3 regions of the Pseudomonas sp. BGA-UO-ETr-WB11 genome follow, and region 1 is predicted to be linked to each of the others. Evidence: riboswitches for the same ligand, from Rfam matches in the RefSeq annotation. Region 1 holds a riboswitch; each other region holds the start of a gene.
The links. A riboswitch is a leader RNA that binds a small molecule or an ion and turns the genes downstream of it on or off. The one in region 1 is predicted to bind cobalamin.
Positions count from the first base shown of each region.

Region 2: it holds a riboswitch for cobalamin, as region 1 does, so the genes downstream of both, cobO (cob(I)yrinic acid a,c-diamide adenosyltransferase) here and AC56DI_RS05905 (TonB-dependent receptor domain-containing protein) in region 1, are expected to answer to the same signal.
Region 3: it holds a riboswitch for cobalamin, as region 1 does, so the genes downstream of both, AC56DI_RS04420 (cobalamin biosynthesis protein) here and AC56DI_RS05905 (TonB-dependent receptor domain-containing protein) in region 1, are expected to answer to the same signal.

Region 1 is NZ_JCAQOS010000005.1:102,357-108,712, reverse strand. Features, by position in the region: gene dxs (1-deoxy-D-xylulose-5-phosphate synthase) at 1-1,343, shown strand, start outside; cobalamin riboswitch at 1,442-1,655, shown strand; gene AC56DI_RS05905 (TonB-dependent receptor domain-containing protein) at 1,766-3,649, shown strand; gene AC56DI_RS05900 (cobalamin-binding protein) at 3,652-4,440, opposite strand; gene AC56DI_RS05895 (MFS transporter) at 4,440-4,799, opposite strand; gene ribA (GTP cyclohydrolase II) at 4,853-5,479, opposite strand; gene AC56DI_RS05885 (retropepsin-like aspartic protease family protein) at 5,590-6,237, opposite strand; gene AC56DI_RS05880 (substrate-binding periplasmic protein) at 6,224-6,356, opposite strand, start outside.
Region 2 is NZ_JCAQOS010000004.1:282,899-289,254, forward strand. Features, by position in the region: gene cbiE (precorrin-6y C5,15-methyltransferase (decarboxylating) subunit CbiE) at 1-790, shown strand, start outside; gene AC56DI_RS04485 (cobalt-precorrin-6A reductase) at 859-1,593, shown strand; gene AC56DI_RS04490 ((2Fe-2S) ferredoxin domain-containing protein) at 1,627-2,364, shown strand; cobalamin riboswitch at 2,420-2,656, shown strand; gene cobO (cob(I)yrinic acid a,c-diamide adenosyltransferase) at 2,821-3,441, shown strand; gene AC56DI_RS04500 (cobyrinic acid a,c-diamide synthase CobB) at 3,441-4,739, shown strand; gene bluB (5,6-dimethylbenzimidazole synthase) at 4,736-5,389, shown strand; gene cbiB (adenosylcobinamide-phosphate synthase CbiB) at 5,386-6,294, shown strand; gene cobD (threonine-phosphate decarboxylase CobD) at 6,287-6,356, shown strand, end outside.
Region 3 is NZ_JCAQOS010000004.1:264,899-271,254, forward strand. Features, by position in the region: gene dusA (tRNA dihydrouridine(20/20a) synthase DusA) at 1-912, opposite strand, end outside; gene cobM (precorrin-4 C(11)-methyltransferase) at 1,156-1,920, opposite strand; gene AC56DI_RS04420 (cobalamin biosynthesis protein) at 1,917-2,324, opposite strand; cobalamin riboswitch at 2,521-2,722, opposite strand; cobalamin riboswitch at 2,781-2,973, shown strand; gene cobW (cobalamin biosynthesis protein CobW) at 3,076-4,128, shown strand; gene cobN (cobaltochelatase subunit CobN) at 4,201-6,356, shown strand, end outside.

The DNA of each region.
Region 1 (6,356 bases):
TGGTGCTCAACGACAACGACATGTCGATCTCCAACAACGTCGGTGGGCTGTCCAACTACCTGGCCAAGATCCTCTCCAGCCGCACCTACGCGAGCATGCGCGAGGGCAGCAAGAAGGTCCTGTCGCGCCTGCCCGGCGCCTGGGAAATTGCCCGCAAGACCGAAGAACACGCCAAGGGCATGCTGGTCCCCGGCACCCTGTTCGAAGAGCTGGGCTGGAACTACATCGGCCCCATCGACGGCCACGACCTGCCGACGCTGATCACCACCCTGCGCAATATGCGCGACCTGGATGGCCCGCAGTTCCTGCATATCAGCACCAAAAAGGGCAAAGGTTTCGCCCCGGCCGAACTGGACCCGATCGGCTACCACGCGATCACCAAGCTGGAGCCACTTAATGCCCCAGTGGTGCCGAAGAAGATCAGCGGCCCGAAATACTCCGCCGTGTTCGGCCAATGGCTGTGTGACATGGCCGAGCAGGATGCGCGCCTGGTCGGCATCACCCCGGCGATGAAGGAAGGCTCCGATCTGGTCGCGTTCAGCCAGCGCTTCCCGCAGCGTTACTTCGACGTGGCGATTGCCGAGCAACACGCCGTGACCCTGGCCGCAGGCATGGCCTGCGACGGCATCAAGCCGGTGGTGGCGATCTACTCGACCTTCCTGCAGCGCGCCTATGACCAACTGATTCACGACGTGGCCGTGCAGCACCTCGACGTGCTGTTCGCCATCGACCGTGCCGGCCTGGTCGGCGAAGACGGACCGACCCACGCCGGCAGCTTCGACCTCTCGTACCTGCGCTGCATCCCCGGCATGCTGATCATGACGCCCAGCGATGAAAACGAACTGCGCCGCATGCTCACCACCGGCCACCTGTTCAATGGCCCCGCCGCCGTGCGTTACCCGCGTGGCAGCGGACCGAATGCACGTATCGAGCAAGAGCTGACGCCGCTGGAAATCGGCAAGGGCGTAGTGCGCCGCCAGGGTCAGAAAACGGCTCTGCTGGTGTTCGGTGTGCAGCTGACTGAAGCCCTGCAGGTCGGTGAGTTGCTCGATGCCACTGTGGTCGACATGCGTTTCGTCAAACCCTTGGACGAAACCCTGCTGCGCCAACTGGCGGCTGAGCATGAGCTGCTGGTGACGATCGAAGAAAACAGCATCATGGGTGGCGCCGGCAGCGCCGTCAGCGAGTTCCTCGCCAGCGAAAACCTGCTCAAGCCGATGCTCCACCTGGGCTTGCCGGACTACTACGTCGAGCACGCCAAACCGACCCAGATGCTCGCCGAATGTGGCCTCGACGCCGCCGGCATCGAAGCCGCCGTGCGTGAGCGCCTGGCCTGCCTGTAACGCTACAGCAGGCGCAGCCGACGTGACATGAGCGCACCACACGTCGGCTTGCCGCACTTTCACTTGTTCCTGATCCACCGCGCACCTTAAGGTGCGCGACGTTTTTTATCCGCCACGGTGTGCTGCCAGCCCTGATGCTGCAGCCTGAAACGGGAAGCTGGTCAAAGCCAGCACTGCCCCCGCAACGGTAACCGAGCGCAGCCTGCCTAACGCAGCGCTGCAACGTCTGCCTGATAGACCACTGGGTTCGCCTGGGAAGGTTGGTAGACGTCGCTCGGCAGTCCGGAGACCGGCCTTGGTGGACGTGACTGGTATTGCGGAGGGCAAACACCGGCAAGCATTGTCGGCTGCCCGGAATTCCCTGCACCGCATCGCTGGCCAACGCCCTCCTCGAAAGCTTCGCTTACTTTTGAGGATTGTTAATGAAACTGTCTCCCCTGGCCCTGGCTGTTGCCCTGCTGCCGTTCACGACTCACGCCGAGTCGATCGACACCGACGAAGCCCTGCAGGCCCAGGCGCTGGTGATTACCTCTGGTCGTGTAGCCGAACCCAAGAAAGCCGCCATCAGCGCAGCAAGCGTATTCACCCGCCAAGACATTGAGCGCCTGCAAGTGCGCAATGTGCCTGACCTGCTAAACCGCGTGCCCGGCGTCGTCACCCGCAGCAGCGGCGGCCTGGTGTCCTATTCAGTGCGCGGCACCAAGTCTGCCCAAACCCTGGTCCTCGTCGACGGCCAGCGTATTGCTTCAGCCGCCAGCGGTATTGCACGCCTGGATTACCTGAGCATCGACAACATTGAACGCGTGGAAGTGACCCGCGGAGCGCGATCATCGCTGTATGGTGCCGACGCCATTGGTGGGGTCATTCAAATCTTCACCCGCCATGGCGAGGCCGGGCTGAATCCGTCGGTCCGTCTTGCCGCTGGCAGCAAGCAAACCTACCAACGCAGCGTCAGCGTTAGCGGCGGTGATACGCGCACTCGCTTCAGCCTCGGTGGCAGCCTCGACGAGAGCAACGGCCACGACAGCACCCGCGACAACGTCGGTGCCGATAGCGATACCGAGGGTCAACGCAATCTGGCGCAGTACCTCAACCTCGATCATCAGTTCAATGACGACTGGAAGGCCGGCTTCAACTACAACGAGCAACACGGCAAAAACGAGTACGACGACGCCTACGAGCAGGCCCCAGCACAGCCCAGCGACCAGTTCCGAGTCAGCAGCGCTAGCAGCTTCCTGCAAGGCCAGATCAATGACACGTGGAATAGTCGCCTGGAGCTAGGTCAGAGCTATGACCGCAACAAGGCTGTCGGTGCAGCTATGCCGTGGAACAACGGCCTCAACGCCACCACCCGCCACTCCGCCAGCTGGCTCAATCGCCTCGACCTCAACCCGGCCAACCAACTGACATTGGGCGGCGACTGGTATGAGGACAAACTCGACAGCAGCACGGCTTACGCCGAAGACAGCCGCAGCAATAGTGCGGCGCTGTTTCAGTACCGCTTCAATGGCGAGAAAATGTTCAGCGAACTGGGCATGCGCCGCGATGACAATCAGCTCTACGGCACGCAGAACAGCTGGAATGGTGCGCTTGGCTTGCCGCTTGAGTCTGGCCAGCAGTGGCAGCTCAGCTACGCCGAAGGCTTCCGCGCGCCGACCTTCACTGATCTCTACTATCCGGGCTACAGCAACCCGAATTTGAAGGCAGAAACCAGCAAAACCTGGGAACTGCAATGGCGTGCAGAGTTGGGCGCCAGCCAGCTGGAAACGTCCTTATACCGCAACGACATCACAGACTTGATCGCTTACAAGGGCAACAGCACCGAAAACGTGGGACAGGCTCGCATCAACGGTTTCGAAACCAGCCTCAGCCAGGAGCTGCTGGGCTGGCAGACCAGCCTTGGCTTGAGCCTGGTTGACTCGCGCAACCGCGATAACGGCCAGACCTTACAACTCACCCCCAAGCGCACCGTCTTTATCGATCTGGATCGAACCTTCGGTGCGTTCTCCGCCGGGGCCAGCTGGCGTGCAGTCAGCCAGAGCTACGATTACAGCATCGTTGACTCGAGTTACAGCGCTGAACGGCAGACCGTGCCTGGCTATGGCCTGGTTGACCTGCGCAGTAGCTGGCAAGCCAGTGCCAGCCTGCGCGTGGACCTGCTGCTCAACAACGTACTGGATAAGGACTATTACACCTCGCTGTACCAGCGCTTTGACGCCAGCTACGCCCTTGACCCGACAGCTCCCTACGGCTACCAGGAGCCGGGGCGTACCGGCCTGCTAGCCGTCACTTGGACGCCGCAGTAGCACTAATGGGCCGAACGTAGCCGCTCACACAACTGCGCGGTGGCCTTGAGCATCTGCAGGCTGGGACGCTCAAGGCCGCGGTCAGGAATCACCCAGACCTGGCCATGCTGCACCGCCTGCAGTTGTGGCCAGGCCTGCCAGGCGGGCAGCAGCTGCGCCTCGCTGACCAGAATCACCTCAGGGTCGCGCGCCAGCACGGCTTCGAGGCTGATTTGTGGGGCTGCCAGGGACAGGTCGGCAAATATGTTCTGCGCCCCGCAGACGCGCAAAGCGTCGGAAATGATCTGTTCGCCCCCCAAGGTATACAAGGGCTTGTCCCACACCTGATAGAACACCCGCAACGGCGTCGGGCGCTGATAGCGCGCACGCAAACGGGCCAACTCATCACGTACCTGCACGGCCAGCTGGCGACCCCGCTCGGCACGGCCAACGCGCGCACCCAGTTCGGCCACCTGGCTCGCCAGTTGTTCCAGGCTATGGGGTTCGGCCTCGTAGAGGGGAATGTGCAAGTCGCGCAATTGCTGGCGCTGGGCGGCGTTGATGCTGTCCGGCCAGAGCAACACCAAGTCCGGCTGCAGACTCAATAGGGTTTCAAACTCCAGCTGTCCGGGCTCACCCACCGAGGGCAAGGCCGCCAGCGCAGCCGGCCGCTCACCCAGCGCGCCGACCAGCTGCTCGGCAGCGCCCAGCTCCAGCATCAGCTCAGTCAGCGACGGCGCCAGACTGACCACCCGCTGCTGCGCATGCGCCGGCAGGGCCAGCACACAGAGCAGCAGCGCAAGCAGGCGCATCAGCCGAGCTGACGAGGAATGCGGTAGAGGTACAACAGCACCAGGCTGGACAGCGCCAGCAGCATCAGCGGCAAGGCCGGCAGACCGGCGAAGATCGCCAGGGCGGCGATCCAGGCGGGCAACGCGGCGCCAACAAAGGCCAGGCGCCGGATGCGCGCCAAGGCAACCCAGGCAGCGGGCTCGTCCGGCGTATCCAGGGCTTTTTCGGTGGCGATCAGGCCATGCTTGAAGCGATGAAACAGCGGCAGGCTGACAAACATTGAGGCCAAGCCGGCGATAAACAGCGGCATGGCCAGCAGTGACGACGCACTCTCGGCGGCAAACAGGGCATTGAGCAACAACAACGGCGCCAGGGTCACCAGCACCTGCCACCACCAGGCCAGGGCCAGACGGCGGCGCACGTCATTGCGGGTCACGCCTTGGGCTCCAACTCGACCTCGCCCTGGTGCAGGCTGCCGAGCATATGGCCGAGCTTGCCGGCCTTGGTGGCGAGGTACTTCTTGTTGTACGGATTCTGCCCGGCCTGCAGCGGCACCCGGCTGGCGACGCGCAGACCATAGTGCTCAAGGGCTTTGACCTTGCGCGGATTGTTGGTCATCAGCTTGATGGCGCTAATGCCAAGGTGCTCCAGCATCGGCTGGCAGATGGCGTAGTCACGCTGATCGGCACCGAAGCCCAGACGCTCATTGGCCTCGACGGTATCGGCGCCGCCATCCTGTAGCTCGTAGGCGCGGATCTTGTTCAGCAGGCCAATGCCACGACCTTCCTGGCGCAGGTACAGCAGCACGCCGCGACCTTCATCGGCAATCGCTTGCAGGGCCGCTTGCAGTTGCGCACCGCAATCGCAACGCAGGCTGAACAGGGCGTCGCCGGTCAGGCATTCGGAATGCAGACGCCCGAGTACCGGGGCGCCATCGCTGAAGTCACCAAGCGTCAGGGCGATGTGTTCCTTGCCGGTCGCCTCGTCGAGGAAACCGTGCATGGTGAACAGCGCAAATGGCGTAGGCAGTTGGGAGGCGGCGACAAACACGACAGACACCGGATGCTCCTGATAATCAAAGGGCGGAAAAACGCAGGGCGGGCATTGTAGCAGCAGCATCTGCCGGCCAGGCAGCTTGAATTGTGCGGGATAACCATCGGCACAGCCGATTAGAGTTTGGACTCCAGCACCAGCAAGCCTTGATCTTCACGCCAGCGCACGCGATTGAGGAAGCTCATGCCCAGCAAGGCGTCGGTGGGCGACTCGCCCTCCAGCACGGCAGCCTCGACACCGAGCACCTCGAGCGGGCCGACCTTGACCCGATTGAGGTTTACCAGCCAGGCCCGCGCGGTGCCGCTGGCGGTGTTGACCACCATCGGCCGACCCTGGGTACGAAAATCGATGCCCAGACGCCGTGCCTGGCTTTCATTCAAGGCGATTGAAGTGGCGCCGGTGTCCACCAGAAATTGCATCGGCTGGCCGCCAATAGAACCGGCCACCCGGTAGTGACCATCGCCACCGCGGGCAATGCTGGTCTGGCTCTTGCCCGGCGCGGCGAAGCCGGCGCTCGACTCACGACTGAGGCTGTAGGGCCGCTCCACACCATCCACCCGGAGCACCGCACCGCGGCTGTCAGCGCTGATCACCTGAACGCCGCCAGGGCCCGTCTGGCCGACCTTGACCAGCTTGCGCAGGCCGTCGACATTCAGCACCGCCGCCCCCGGAAACAGGCCCACCACCTGCACCTGAGTGGCCGCCTGGGCACTGCCAACACACGCCAGCAGACTGGCAACAAGCAAGCGTTCAAGGCGTCCCATGGTGCGGTTCCTGTGCTGAGTCATAGGGGTAGTGATCCTTCCAGCGTTTGAAGATGGCGCGCAGACTGCCGTTGCGCGCCAGCACGTCCATGCGTTGCTCGTAGAGCTGCTTCAGCGCC
Region 2 (6,356 bases), on a different contig from region 1:
CGCGCGGCTGTTGATCCTCAGTAACGATGGCAGCAGCCCGGCGGCGATTGCCCAGTTGCTGCGCGAGCGCGGGTTTGGCCCCAGTCGGCTGACCGTGCTGGAGCATTTGGGCGGCCCGCAAGAACGGCGGATCGATGGACTGGCGGCCAGTTGGGGTCTGAGTGACGCCGCGGCGCTGAATATCGTGGCGGTGGATTGTCTCGCCGGCCACGACGCCCAACGTCTGCCGCTGACCGTCGGCCTGCCTGACAGTGCTTACCAACACGATGGCCAACTGACCAAACGCGATGTGCGCGCCATCACTCTGGCCCGGCTGGCGCCGAAACCCGGCGAACTGCTCTGGGATGTCGGCGCCGGTTGTGGCTCCATCGCCATCGAATGGCTGCGCAGCCACCCCAGTTGCCGGGCGATTGCCATCGAGGCTGACGCCGGTCGGCAGCAGTTGATCAAGCACAACCGTGACGCCCTCGGTGTGCCACAGCTGCAACTGCTGGCCGCCCAGGCGCCCGAGGCTTTGCTCGGCCTGGAGGCGCCGCAGGCGATCTTTATCGGCGGCGGCGTGACTCACCCCGGCGTGCTGGAGTACTGCTGGCAACACCTGCAACCTGGCGGACGCCTGGTGGCCAATGCCGTCACCCTGCAAAGCGAGGTCACGCTGCTGGCCTGGCGCGCCGAGCATGGTGGCGAGCTGACGCGCATTCAGGTCGCCCAGGCCAAGCCGCTGGGTGACTTCGACACCTGGCGCAGCGCCTTGCCGATTACCCTGCTGGAGCTGCACAAACCCTGTTGATCGGCTTGCGAGCGCGGCTCAGGGCGCGTTCGGATGGCCTGTTCTCAACCCGTAAGTAAGGAGTCTGGGTGAGCCGTATCTTGTTATTGGGTGGGGTTGGCGATGCGCTGGCGATTGCCCGTCGCCTGGCGCCGCAGGACATCTACAGCCTGGCCGGCCTGGGCAAAGTTCCCGCTGATCTGCCATGTCAGGTGCGCGTCGGCGGTTACGGCGGTGCCGAGGGATTGGCGGCTTTTATGGCTGCCGAAGGCATCGACTTGCTATTGGATATCACCCATCCCTACGCCGCGCAGATCAGCGCCAACGCCGCACGCGCCGCTGAACTCAGTGGCGTGCCGTGCTGGGCATTACGGCGTCCTGGCTGGCAAGCGGGCGGTGGCGATGACTGGCGCGAAGTGGCCGACTGGGCCGCGTTGAGTACGGCGCTTGAGCTTTTTCAGCGGCCGTTCTTTACCCTCGGCCGTGAGCCCTTAGCGCATTTGCAGGCGATTCCGCTGCATCAACACTGGACGGTGCGCTGCCTCGACGACTATCCCGGTACTCCGCGCGCGCGGGTGATCGGCGCGCGTGGGCCGTTCAATCTGGCAGACGAACGCGCGCTGTTCGCTGCCGGCCAGTTCGACGTGCTGATCAGCAAGAACAGCGGCAGCAGTGCCACCGAACCCAAATTGCAGGTGGCCCGCGAGCTGGGCCTGCCGGTGTTACTGCTGGCGCGGCCGCCGTTGCCAGCGGTTGATCGGCAGTTCAGTGCGGTTGAAGACGTATGGTCGGCGCTGCAAGCCTTGCCCGGTCGCCTCGGGTAGACTGCGCGGCCGTTTGCCTGCCGAGTCCTGCTCATGTCCGTTGTCACCGCCTATGCCCGCGTGTTGTTGGTCGGTCCTGATCTGGCGGCCGGCTCGTATGCCGAGCTGTTCCAGCGCCAGTTACTGGCCCTGCGCGATGAGTCGGCGCTGGCCGATATCGTCGACACCACGGCCGGTTTCGATGGGCTCTGGCAGCGAGTGACGGCCTGCATCGCTGACGGCGAGTTGCCTTTGTTGCTGCTGGACCTCGACCCGCAGAGCAGCAGCCCTTATCTGGACTGGTTGCGCAGTGAGTTGCAGCGTCTTGCCGGCGTTTCAGGCGTGGCCGATCAGCTGTTTGTCGCTGCGGCCAGGCAGGGCGAGCAGGCTGATATCAGCGCCGCGCTGGCCTTGGTCAATCAGCCCGAACTGCACCTGGGCTGCACGGTGGTGCCCGAGTTGCCCAGTGCCCATGCCTGGTCGTGCATCCCCGAACACCGCTACCGGGTGCTGCTGTGCAACGGCCCGCGCTGCACCCGACGTGGCGCTTTGCCGTTGTGGAAGAGCCTGCGTGAGCAGCTGAAAGCGGCGGGCAAACTCGAGTGCGACGGCGGTGTGCATATCACCCGCACCCAGTGTCAGTTTCCCTGCGACCAGGGCCCGACCCTGAGCGTGTATCCGCCCGGTGCCTGGTATCAGGTGCGCAATCAGGCCGATCTGGAGCGGATCGTCGAGCAGCAATTGCTGGGCGGTCAGCCGGTGCCCGAGCTGTTGATGCGCCCGCTGGACTGAGCCTTATCTGACACATGCCGCAAGCGGCGATTGACGCAGCCCCCGCGCCTATCTACCCTGCCGGCCAGCTTCAGGTGCCCCACAGACCGCAGGTCTGTACGGGGTGAAACAGGGAAGCCGGTTCATTCTCACGAAGATTCCGGCGCTGCCCCCGCAACGGTAGACGAGTGCAACAACCGCGATAACCACTGTGTATCGCTGGCCTTCGGGTCAGGGCATGGGAAGGTGCGGTTCTGATCCCCCCACGGGATCGCTCGTAAGCCCGGAGACCGGCCTGTCGCACTTCTGGTTCGCTTGGCCTCGCGCCCTGCGAGCCGCCTACCTTTAGGTCGCGCGGGTGGCGCGACGGAGATGCCTGATGCTCTATTGCATAACGGCCGGCCTGTGCGCCGCTTGCCGTATCAACCTGTTTGTTGCGCGTTCCGTTGTCGGCTGTGCCGGTGTTGCGAGGCGCCCATGACTGCCACAACCCACGAGCAGGAGCGTGACGCCCGCCACAAGGCGCGTATGCAACGTAAAAAAGCCCTGATGGACGGCAAGATCGCCGAAGCTCAAGAGCAATACGGCCTGCTGCTGGTGCACAGCGGCAATGGCAAGGGCAAAAGCAGCTCGGCCTTTGGCATGCTGGCCCGCGCCCTCGGCCACGGCATGCAGGTGGCGGTGGTGCAATTTATCAAGGGCGCCGCCAGCACCGGCGAAGAAGCCTTCTTCCGGCGTTTCCCCGAACAAGTGCGTTATCACGTGATGGGCGAGGGCTTCACTTGGGAAACCCAAGACCGCCAGCGCGACATCGAAAAAGCCCAGGCCGCTTGGTTGGTGGCCCGCGAGCTGCTGCGCGATGAGTCGATCCATTTGATCGTGCTGGATGAACTGAACATCGCCCTCAAACACGGCTACTTGCAGTTGGACGAAGTGCTCGCCGACATCACGGCGCGGCCGACCCTGCAGCATGTGGTGGTGACGGGACGCGGCGTATTGCCGGGGATGGTCGAGGCCGCCGATACCGTGACCGAGATGAATATGGTCAAGCACGCGTTTAAATCCGGGGTTAAGGCGCAGAAAGGGATTGAATATTAATGCGCCAGTGTCCGGCTTTACTGATTGCCGCCCCGGCTTCCGGTCAGGGTAAAACCACCGTCACTGCCGCTCTGGCACGCTTGCATACACGCCAGGGGCGGCGGGTGCGGGTGTTCAAGTGCGGGCCGGATTTTCTCGACCCGATGATCCTCGCCCGCGCCAGCGGCAACCCGGTGTATCAGCTGGATCTGTGGATGGTCGGCGAGGCCGAGAGCCGTCGCCTACTCTGGGAAGCCGCGGGCGAGGCCGATCTGATTCTGATCGAAGGGGTTATGGGGCTGTTTGACGGCGCGCCGTCCGCCGCCGACCTGTCGCGGCACTTCGGCGTGCCGGTGCTCGGGGTGATCGACGCTGGCGCCATGGCCCAGACCTTCGGCGCGCTGGCCTTTGGCTTGGCGCATTTTCAGCCGGACTTGCCCTTCGCCGGGGTCTTGGCCAACCGTACCGGCAGCCTGCGGCATGGCGATATTCTGCGTGACAGCCTGCCGCCGGATTTGCGCTGGTTCGGTGCCTTGCCGCGCAGCAGCTCGGTGGAGTTGCCGCGTCGCCATCTAGGTTTGATTCAGGCCCAGGAATTGGCCGATCTGGACGCCAGGCTGGACGCCGCCGCCGATGCCATCGCCGCCAGCGCCAGTACCGATTTGCCGTTGCCTGTGAGTTTTGCCGTGCCGGATGTTCAGGCCCGTGAGCCGCTGCTGGCTGATGTGCGCATCGGCGTGGCCCGCGATGCGGCCTTTGCCTTTACCTATCAGGCCAATCTCGATCTGCTGCGTCAATTGGGCGCCGAGTTGGTGTTTTTCTCGCCGCTGAGTGCCAGCGAATTGCCCAAGGTCGACAGCCTGTACCTGCCCGGTGGCTACCCCGAGCTGTACCTGGCGGAGCTGGCCGGCAATCAGCCGATGCGCGCGGCGATTCGCGCCCATCATCAAGCGGGTAAACCGCTGCTGGCCGAATGTGGCGGCATGCTCTATCTACTCGACAGCCTGACCGATGCCGCCGGCGAGCAGGGCGAAATGCTCGGTTTACTGGCCGGTCATGCGACGCTACAAAAGCGTCTGGCGGCGCTCGCCTTGCAGGATGTGCAGCTGCCGGAAGGCCTGCTGCGCGGGCATACCTATCACCACTCATTGCTCGATTCGCCACTTGCACCGCTGGCCCGTGGCCGCTGCCCGAACGGCAAACCGACCGCCGAGGCGGTGTTTCGCGACGGCCGACTGACCGCCTCGTATATCCACTTTTATCTGCCGTCCAATCCCCAGGCAGCGGCCGCGTTGTTTGCGCCAACGGTTGCAGCATGAGTGAGCACGCCTTTAGCGCCGAGGAACGCGCAGCGGTCTATCGGGCCATCGCCGAGCGGCGCGATATGCGCCACTTTGCCGGCGGCGAGGTAGCGCCAGAGTTGCTCGGCAAGTTGCTGGCCGCTGCGCATCAGGCGCCGAGTGTTGGCCTGATGCAGCCGTGGCGGTTTATCCGTATCAAACGGCCGGAGTTACGCGCAGACATTCACGCTCTGGTCGAGGCCGAACGGCTGCGCACCGCCGAAGCCCTGGGCGAGCGCAGCGACGACTTTATGCGCCTGAAAGTGCAAGGCATTCATGACTGCGCCGAGCTGCTGGTGGCGGCGCTGATGGAAGGCCGCGAGGCGCATATCTTTGGCCGGCGCACCTTGCCGGAAATGGATTTGGCGTCGCTGTCCTGCGCCATTCAAAACCTCTGGCTGGCGGCACGCGCCGAAGGCTTGGGCATGGGCTGGGTGTCGCTGTTCGAGCCGCAAGCGCTGGGCGACTTGCTCGGTTTGCCGGCCGGGGCCAAGGCAGTGGCGATTCTTTGCCTTGGCCCGGTCACCGAGTTCTACGCCAAACCGATGCTGGTGCAAGAGGGCTGGGCGACTGAGCGGCCTTTGCACGAATTGCTCTACCAAGACGGTTGGGGGACGCCGGCATGTTGAGTCTGGTGTTGGCCGTACTGGCCGCCGTTACCCTTGATGTGTCCCTCGGCGAGCCACGCCGTTGGCATCCGCTGGTGGGCTTTGGTGCGCTGGTGCAGCGTATCGAACGGGCACTCAATCCAGCCAGCAGCGGCGATCGTGCTCAAGGCGTCTTGGCCTGGTGTTTGGCGGTGCTACCGCTGACCTTGCTGGCTGGCCTGTTGGCGCAAATACCTTATCTCGGCTGGTGCGTGCAGGTGCTGGCGTTGTACCTGGCCATCGGCCTGCGCAGCCTGGCCGAGCATGCCGAGCCGATTGCCGATGCGCTGGAGGCCGACGATCTGCCCCGCGCCCGTGAGCACGTTGGGCGCATCGTCAGCCGCGATACCCGTGACTTGGATGAAGAAGGCGTGGCCCGCGCCGCCAGCGAATCGATGCTGGAGAACGGCAGCGATGCGGTGTTTGCCGCGCTGTTCTGGTTTGTCGTGGCTGGCGCGCCGGGGGTGGTGCTCTATCGCTTGAGCAATACCCTGGACGCCATGTGGGGCTACCGCACACCGCGTTTTTTAAAGTTTGGCTGGGCGGCTGCGCGCCTCGATGACCTGCTCAATTACCTGCCGGCCCGTTTGGTGGCGTTGACCTATGCGTTGTGCGGGCAGACCAAGCTGGCCCTGCGTTGCTGGCGCACCCAAGCCCCTACTTGGGACAGCCCGAATGCCGGCCCTGTGATGGCTGCCGGGGCTGGTGCGCTGGGCTTGGCCCTGGGTGGCGCGGCGGTTTATCACGATGAACTGCATCAACGCCCGCCGTTGGGTGAGGGCGCCGCGCCGGTGGCCGCGGATATTCGTCGGGCCCTGCAACTGGTGCAAAGCGGCGTGGCCGTCTGGCTGGTGCTGCTCTGCGTGGTGGCGGCTTTATATGCTTGAACACGGCGGGCGCCTGCGCGCGGCGGCGCAGCAGTACGGCATCCCCTTGGTCGAGTGGCTGG
Region 3 (6,356 bases), on a different contig from region 1:
AGGGAAACCTTGGCCCAGACCCAGTACATGCCGTGTGATGTGGTGCATCGCGCCGCCTTCGGCCAGATGCTGCTCGATGTAAGGGCGCAACTGGCGCAGCGCCTCGGCGCGGCCAATGACCTGCGCGTTGCTGGCGAACAGCTGTTGATCGACCTGCGCCAACACGTAGGGGTTGTGATAAGCCTCGCGGCCCAGCATGACGCCATCGAAGGTCTGCAGGTGCGTGCGGCACTCATCCAAGGTTTTGATACCACCGTTGAGAATGAACTCAAGATCGGGGAAGTCGTGCGTGAGCTGGGCGGCGACCTCGTAGCGCAGCGGCGGCACCTCACGGTTCTCCTTGGGCGACAGGCCTTCGAGAATGGCGATCCGTGCGTGCACGGTAAAACTGCGGCAACCGGCGGCGGCAACGGTACCGACGAAGTCACACAGCTCGGCGTAGCTGTCGCGACCATTAATACCAATTCGATGCTTGACCGTTACCGGGATGCTCACTGCATCCTGCATGGCCTTGACGCAATCGGCCACCAGCTGCGGATGGCCCATCAAGCAGGCCCCAATCATGTTGTTCTGCACCCGATCACTGGGGCAGCCAACATTTAGGTTGACCTCGTCATACCCAACGTCCTCAGCCAGGCGCGCGCAAGCTGCCAGATCAGCCGGATTGCTACCGCCCAGTTGCAGCGCCAGCGGGTGCTCGCACTCGCTGTAACGTAGAAAACGCTGCCGGTCGCCATGCAGCACCGCACCGGTGGTGACCATTTCGGTGTAGAGCAGGGCATGCTTGGAGAGTAGGCGCAGGAAGAACCGGCAATGGCGGTCGGTCCAATCCATCATCGGCGCAACGCTGAATTTCCTGCTTAAAACGTGCTGATTAGAAAGGTCTTTTTCCAATGCAATAACCTGGGGCATAGCTAGAAGAACTCAGTAAGTGCACAGCAGGCGCACAGGAGGAAAACGGGGTGGAGATTATACAGGTCTCGAGGCCTTGCTTCTGTGCACATCAATGTGAACGCAAGAGCTGCGAGCTGCAAACGGCTCAAGAGGTCCTGTGGTTGACGAGCACGGGAGCAGCGCTTTTGAACACCACGTCCTGCTGGGTACGGTCACATTTGCTTTGGTCATGTGCGTGGTGATGGGGCGTCGGCGCCAGCCTCAATAGTCAGGCGTGTTACCTGCGCGGAACAGGTGCTGAGTGCCGGGTTGGTAAAGCGCGGAGTCGGCAAAGTCCTCGGCGCCCAAGACTCTGCCAACCAGAATCAGGGCCGTGCGGCGAAAGCCTTTGGCCTGCACCAAGGCCTCGATATCCGCCAGGGTGCCGCTGACCCAGTCTTGGTCAGGCCAGCTGGCGCGATGGACCACCGCAATCGGGCAATCGGCGCCATAGTGCGGCAGCAGTTCGGCGATAATTTTTTTCAGGTGCACCACGCCCAGGTGAATGGCCATGGTCGCGCCATGGCGGGCGAGGTCAGCCAGTTGCTCACCGGCGGGCATCTCCGACTTGCTGGCGTAGCGGGTAAGAATCACGGTTTGCGAGACGGCGGGTAGGGTCAGTTCACTTTCCAGCAGCGCCGCACAGGCCGCCGTGGCCGTGACGCCGGGGATGATCTGAAACGGGATCGCCAGTGCTCGCAGGTGGCGGATCTGTTCGCCGATGGCGCCGTACAGTGACGGGTCGCCGGAGTGCACGCGGGCCACGTCCTGGCCTTTGTCGTGGGCCTCACGGATCAGCTTGATTATTTGTGTCAGGTGCAGTTCGGCGGTGTTGACCAGTCGTTCGGCGCGATGGCCTTCGAGCACCGCTTCCGGCACCAGTGAACCGGCATACAGGATCACCGGACAACTGCGCAGCAGGCGCTGCCCCTTGACGGTGATCAGCTCCGGGTCACCGGGGCCGGCACCAATGAAATAGACGGTCATGCAGGCTCCGTGATTGGGGCGACGGCGATCGCGCAGGTGGCGCGGGCGTTGTGCTGGCGGGGGCCAAGTAACGTGGCGCGGCCACCATTGAGATATTCGGCCTGGGCCAGCGCGCAGGCTTCGGCCACTCCGGCGCTGCCGGTCAGTTGTCGACTGAGTTCTGAGTGCTGACTTAGGCGCGCATCATAAGGTTGTAGCTGTGCGCTGCTCAGCCAGTACAGGGGGATTTGCAACTCGCTGGCCAGTTGCAGCAACGCAGGTTCCCCTCGTTTGTGTTGGCTGCTGGCAAGGCCGGTAAGCGCGCTGAGTGGCAGGTCATGGGTGGTCAGCGTGTGTTGCAGCAGGTCGCGCAACTCGCTCAGTGGGCAATTCTGCCGGCAACCCAGTCCCGCTACGTAGTGCATGTTCAGCGGGTCACGCGCGCGTACAGGTGGCGCAGGTGTTAGCGACAAGGCTAAGAGCTTGCGCAAGGGGCGCTAAAGAGGACAGCGTGCCGGACATGGTGTGACCTTCTGTGGGGAGTGAACGCGAGAGAAGGTACGCAGCACGACAATAGCCCGGGGCGAGCTAAAAATCCGGCGCGCACCCGCCCACCGCGGATTGCCAAACAAGGCTCAGGCCGGTCTCCGGGCTTGCGACGACTGTCGTGGACAGTTCAGGGTTGACCTTCCCATGCCGAGGCACAGTGGTTAACACAACCCTTGCGTCTGCTTACCGTTGCGGGGGCAGCGCCGGACTCACACCGGCTTCCCGTTTCACCCCACACACGACGGTGCGAGACACCTGAAACAGCTTTTTAGAACATCACGAAGCGCCCCCGAGCGTCAACCATGGCATTGACCTGCCCCAAGTCACTGCGTAGCCTTCGCGGCATTCGAGGTTCTTCGGTTATGCGCCGAAGCTAAGAGGGAACGCGGTGATGCCGCGGCTGCCCCCGCAACTGTGAACGACCAAACCCCCTTCGATACACCACTGCCTGCCGGCGGGAAGGTGAAGGAACTGCGCAACGCGCGGGTCGTGAGCCAGGAGACCTGCCTCGCAATGTTTTTGACAACCGGGCGGGGTGCTCCGGTGGTGCAGGGTTGCGACGCGTTGGCGTTGCCCCCGTTGCCGCCTGCCTGCTCGCCGAACCCTTCGACGCTGCGCAGGCCACCCATGAAAACCTTCAGCAAACTTCCCGTCACCATCGTTACCGGCTTCCTCGGCGCCGGCAAAACCACCCTGTTGCGGCATATGCTCGGCCACGCCGACGGTCGGCGTATCGCGGTGATCGTCAACGAGTTTGGCGAGCTGGGCATCGACGGCGAAATCCTCAAGCAGTGCTCCATCGGTTGCAGCGAAGAAGACGCCAACGGCCGCATCTTCGAGCTGGCCAACGGCTGCCTGTGCTGCACCGTGCAGGAAGAATTCTTCCCAGTGATGCGCGAGCTGGTGGCACGCCGTGGCGAGCTCGACCACATCCTGATTGAAACTTCCGGCCTGGCCTTGCCCAAGCCGTTGGTGCAGGCCTTTAACTGGCCGGAAATCCGCAACGCCTGCACCGTCGATGCGGTCATCACCGTGGTCGACAGCCCGGCCGTGGCCGCCGGCACCTTCGCCGCCTTTCCTGAGCAAGTCGACGCGCAGCGCCAGCTTGACCCGAACCTGGACCACGAATCGCCGCTGCATGAGCTGTTCGCCGACCAGTTGGCCAGCGCCGACCTGGTGATCCTCAACAAGGCCGACCTGCTCGACGCCGCCGCCCTGGCTGCGGTGCGTGCGGAAGTCGCCGAGGAACTGCCGCCCGCAGTGAAAATCATCGAAGCCCATGGCGGCGAGCTGCCGCTGGATGTGCTGCTGGGCCTGAACTGCGAGACCGAGCTGCATATCGATGCGCGCAAGACCCACCATGACCTGGAAGGCCATGAAGAACACGATCACGACGAGTTCGACTCCTTCGCCATCGAGCTGCCTGAAGCCGAGGAAGCCCGTCTGCTGCAAGCGCTGAAAAGCGCCGTCAGCACCCACGGCATTCTGCGCATCAAGGGCTTTGTGGCGATTCCCGGCAAACCGATGCGCCTGCTGCTGCAAGGCGTCGGCCAGCGTTTTGACAAACACTTCGACCGCGCCTGGCAGGCCGACGAGGCGCGTATCACCCGTTTGATTGTGATCGGCCAGAGCCTCGATCAAGCCGCTATCGAAGCCGAACTACGGGCGGCGCTGGCCTGATGAGTGTAGGAGCGGCTTTAGCCGCGAACGCGGCTTCGCGGCTAAAGCCGCTCCTACGGAACGCCTGATCCCATGCACTTATTGCGCACCCAACCCGGCAGCCAAGTGCCGGTCGACAGCATCGCCGACCTCGGCCAGACCCCGGCCGAGCTGGTGATTCTGTGCACCGGCGATTCGCAGTTGTCGCTGTTGGCGGAGGTGGCGCGGCAGTTGCCGGCGGATTACCCGAGCCTGCGCCTGGCCAGCCCGGCGCAGCTGAGCAATCACGCCTCGGTGGATTTTTACGTCGAGCAGGTGTTGCAGCACGCCAGGGTCATCCTGATTTCCGTGCACGGTGGCGTCAGCTACTGGCGCTACGGCATCGAGCGTTTGGTCGAGCTGGCCGAGCGCGGCGCACAAGTCATCATGGTGCCGGGTTGCGACAATCCCGATCCGGAACTGATGGCGTTGAGTAGCGTGCCGCTGGCGGAGGCCGAGCGGCTCTGGCAGTTCCTGCGCCAGGGCGGGGCGGCCAATGCCCAGCAGCTGTTCAACTGCATCGCCAGCCACTGGTTGCAGCGTGACTACCCCTGGGTAGAACCGCAGCCGCTGCCGCGCGTGGGCCTGTATCACCCGCAGCTGAGCACCCCGAGCCTGGCTGATTGGCAAGCTGATTGGCAGGTCGGTGCGCCGGTGGCGGCGCTGCTGTTCTACCGCACCCAGGTGCAGGCGGCAAATACCGGCTTTATTGATGTGTTCTGCCAGCGCTTGCAGGCCCATGGCCTTAATCCGCTGCCGATTGCCGTGGCCAGCCTCAAGGAAGCGGCCTGCCTGGCCCAAGTCGAGGACTGGCTGGACGAAGCCGATGCCCGCTTGATTATCAACACCACTGCATTCGCCCTGTCTAACCCGGAAGCGCCGAGCGCACGACCTTTCCGCCGCGATATCCCGGTGCTGCAAGCCATCTGCGCGCTGGATAACCATGAGCAGTGGCAAGCCAATGACCAGGGCCTGGGTTCGCGCGACCTGGCCATGCATATCGTGCTGCCCGAGCTGGATGGCCGGCTGATAACCAAGCCGATCAGCTTCAAGGGCCTGGCCTGGCGCAGCGAGCGCAGCCAGAGCGATGTGGTCTGTTACCAGCCCCATCTGCCGGGGATGGACTTTGTCGCCGAGCTGGCGCGTAACTGGATTGCTCTGGCGCGCAAACACAACGCCGACAAGCGCATCGCCCTGGTGCTGGCCAACTACCCGACTCGCGATGGGCGCATTGGCAATGGCGTTGGCCTGGATACCCCGGCGGCGGCGCTGAATATCCTCAAGGCGCTGCAACAGCAGGGCTACCCGGTTGCCGGGTTGCCCGACAGCGGCACCGCGCTGATCCACCAGTTGCTCGGCGGCGTGACCAATGAGCTGGACAGCCTCGACGCGCGGCCCTGCGCCCAGAGCTTGGCGCTGGATGAGTACCTGGCGTTTTTCCACAGCTTGCCGGTGGCCAACCAGCAGGCGGTGCGTGAACGCTGGGGCGAACCGAAAAGTGATCCGATGTTCCGCAGCGGTCGGCTGATGATCGCCGGCCTGCGCTTCGGCCTGACCTTTGTCGGCATCCAGCCGGCCCGTGGTTATCAATTGGATGCGGCGGCGGTGTATCACGACCCCGATCTGGTGCCTCCGCATGGCTACCTGGCGTTCTACTGCTGGCTGCGCCGGGCCTTTGCTTGTGACGCGGTGATCCACGTCGGCAAACACGGCAATCTGGAATGGCTGCCGGGCAAGAGCGTCGGCCTGTCCGAGCAGTGCTGGCCGAGCGCGATTCTCGGCCCGCTGCCGAATATCTACCCGTTTATCGTCAACGATCCGGGCGAGGGCGCGCAGGCCAAGCGGCGCACCCAGGCGGTGATTATCGACCACCTGATGCCGCCGCTGACCCGCGCCGAAAGCTACGGCCCGCTGCGCGATCTGGAGCGCCTGGCCGACGAATATTACGAAGCCAGCCAGCTCGACCTGCGCCGCGCTGCCGAACTGCGCGGCGAGATTCTGCTCAAGGTGCGCGAGGCCAGCCTCGACCGCGAGCTGGGCCTGCAACTGAACGAAGACCCCAATAGCTGGCTGCCGCAACTCGACGCCTACCTGTGCGATTTGAAGGAGTCGCAGATCCGCGATGGGCTGCATGTGTTTGGCGAATCACCGGCCGGCACCCTGCGCCGCGACACCCTGCTGGCGCTGCTGCGCATTCCCCGTGGCGATGG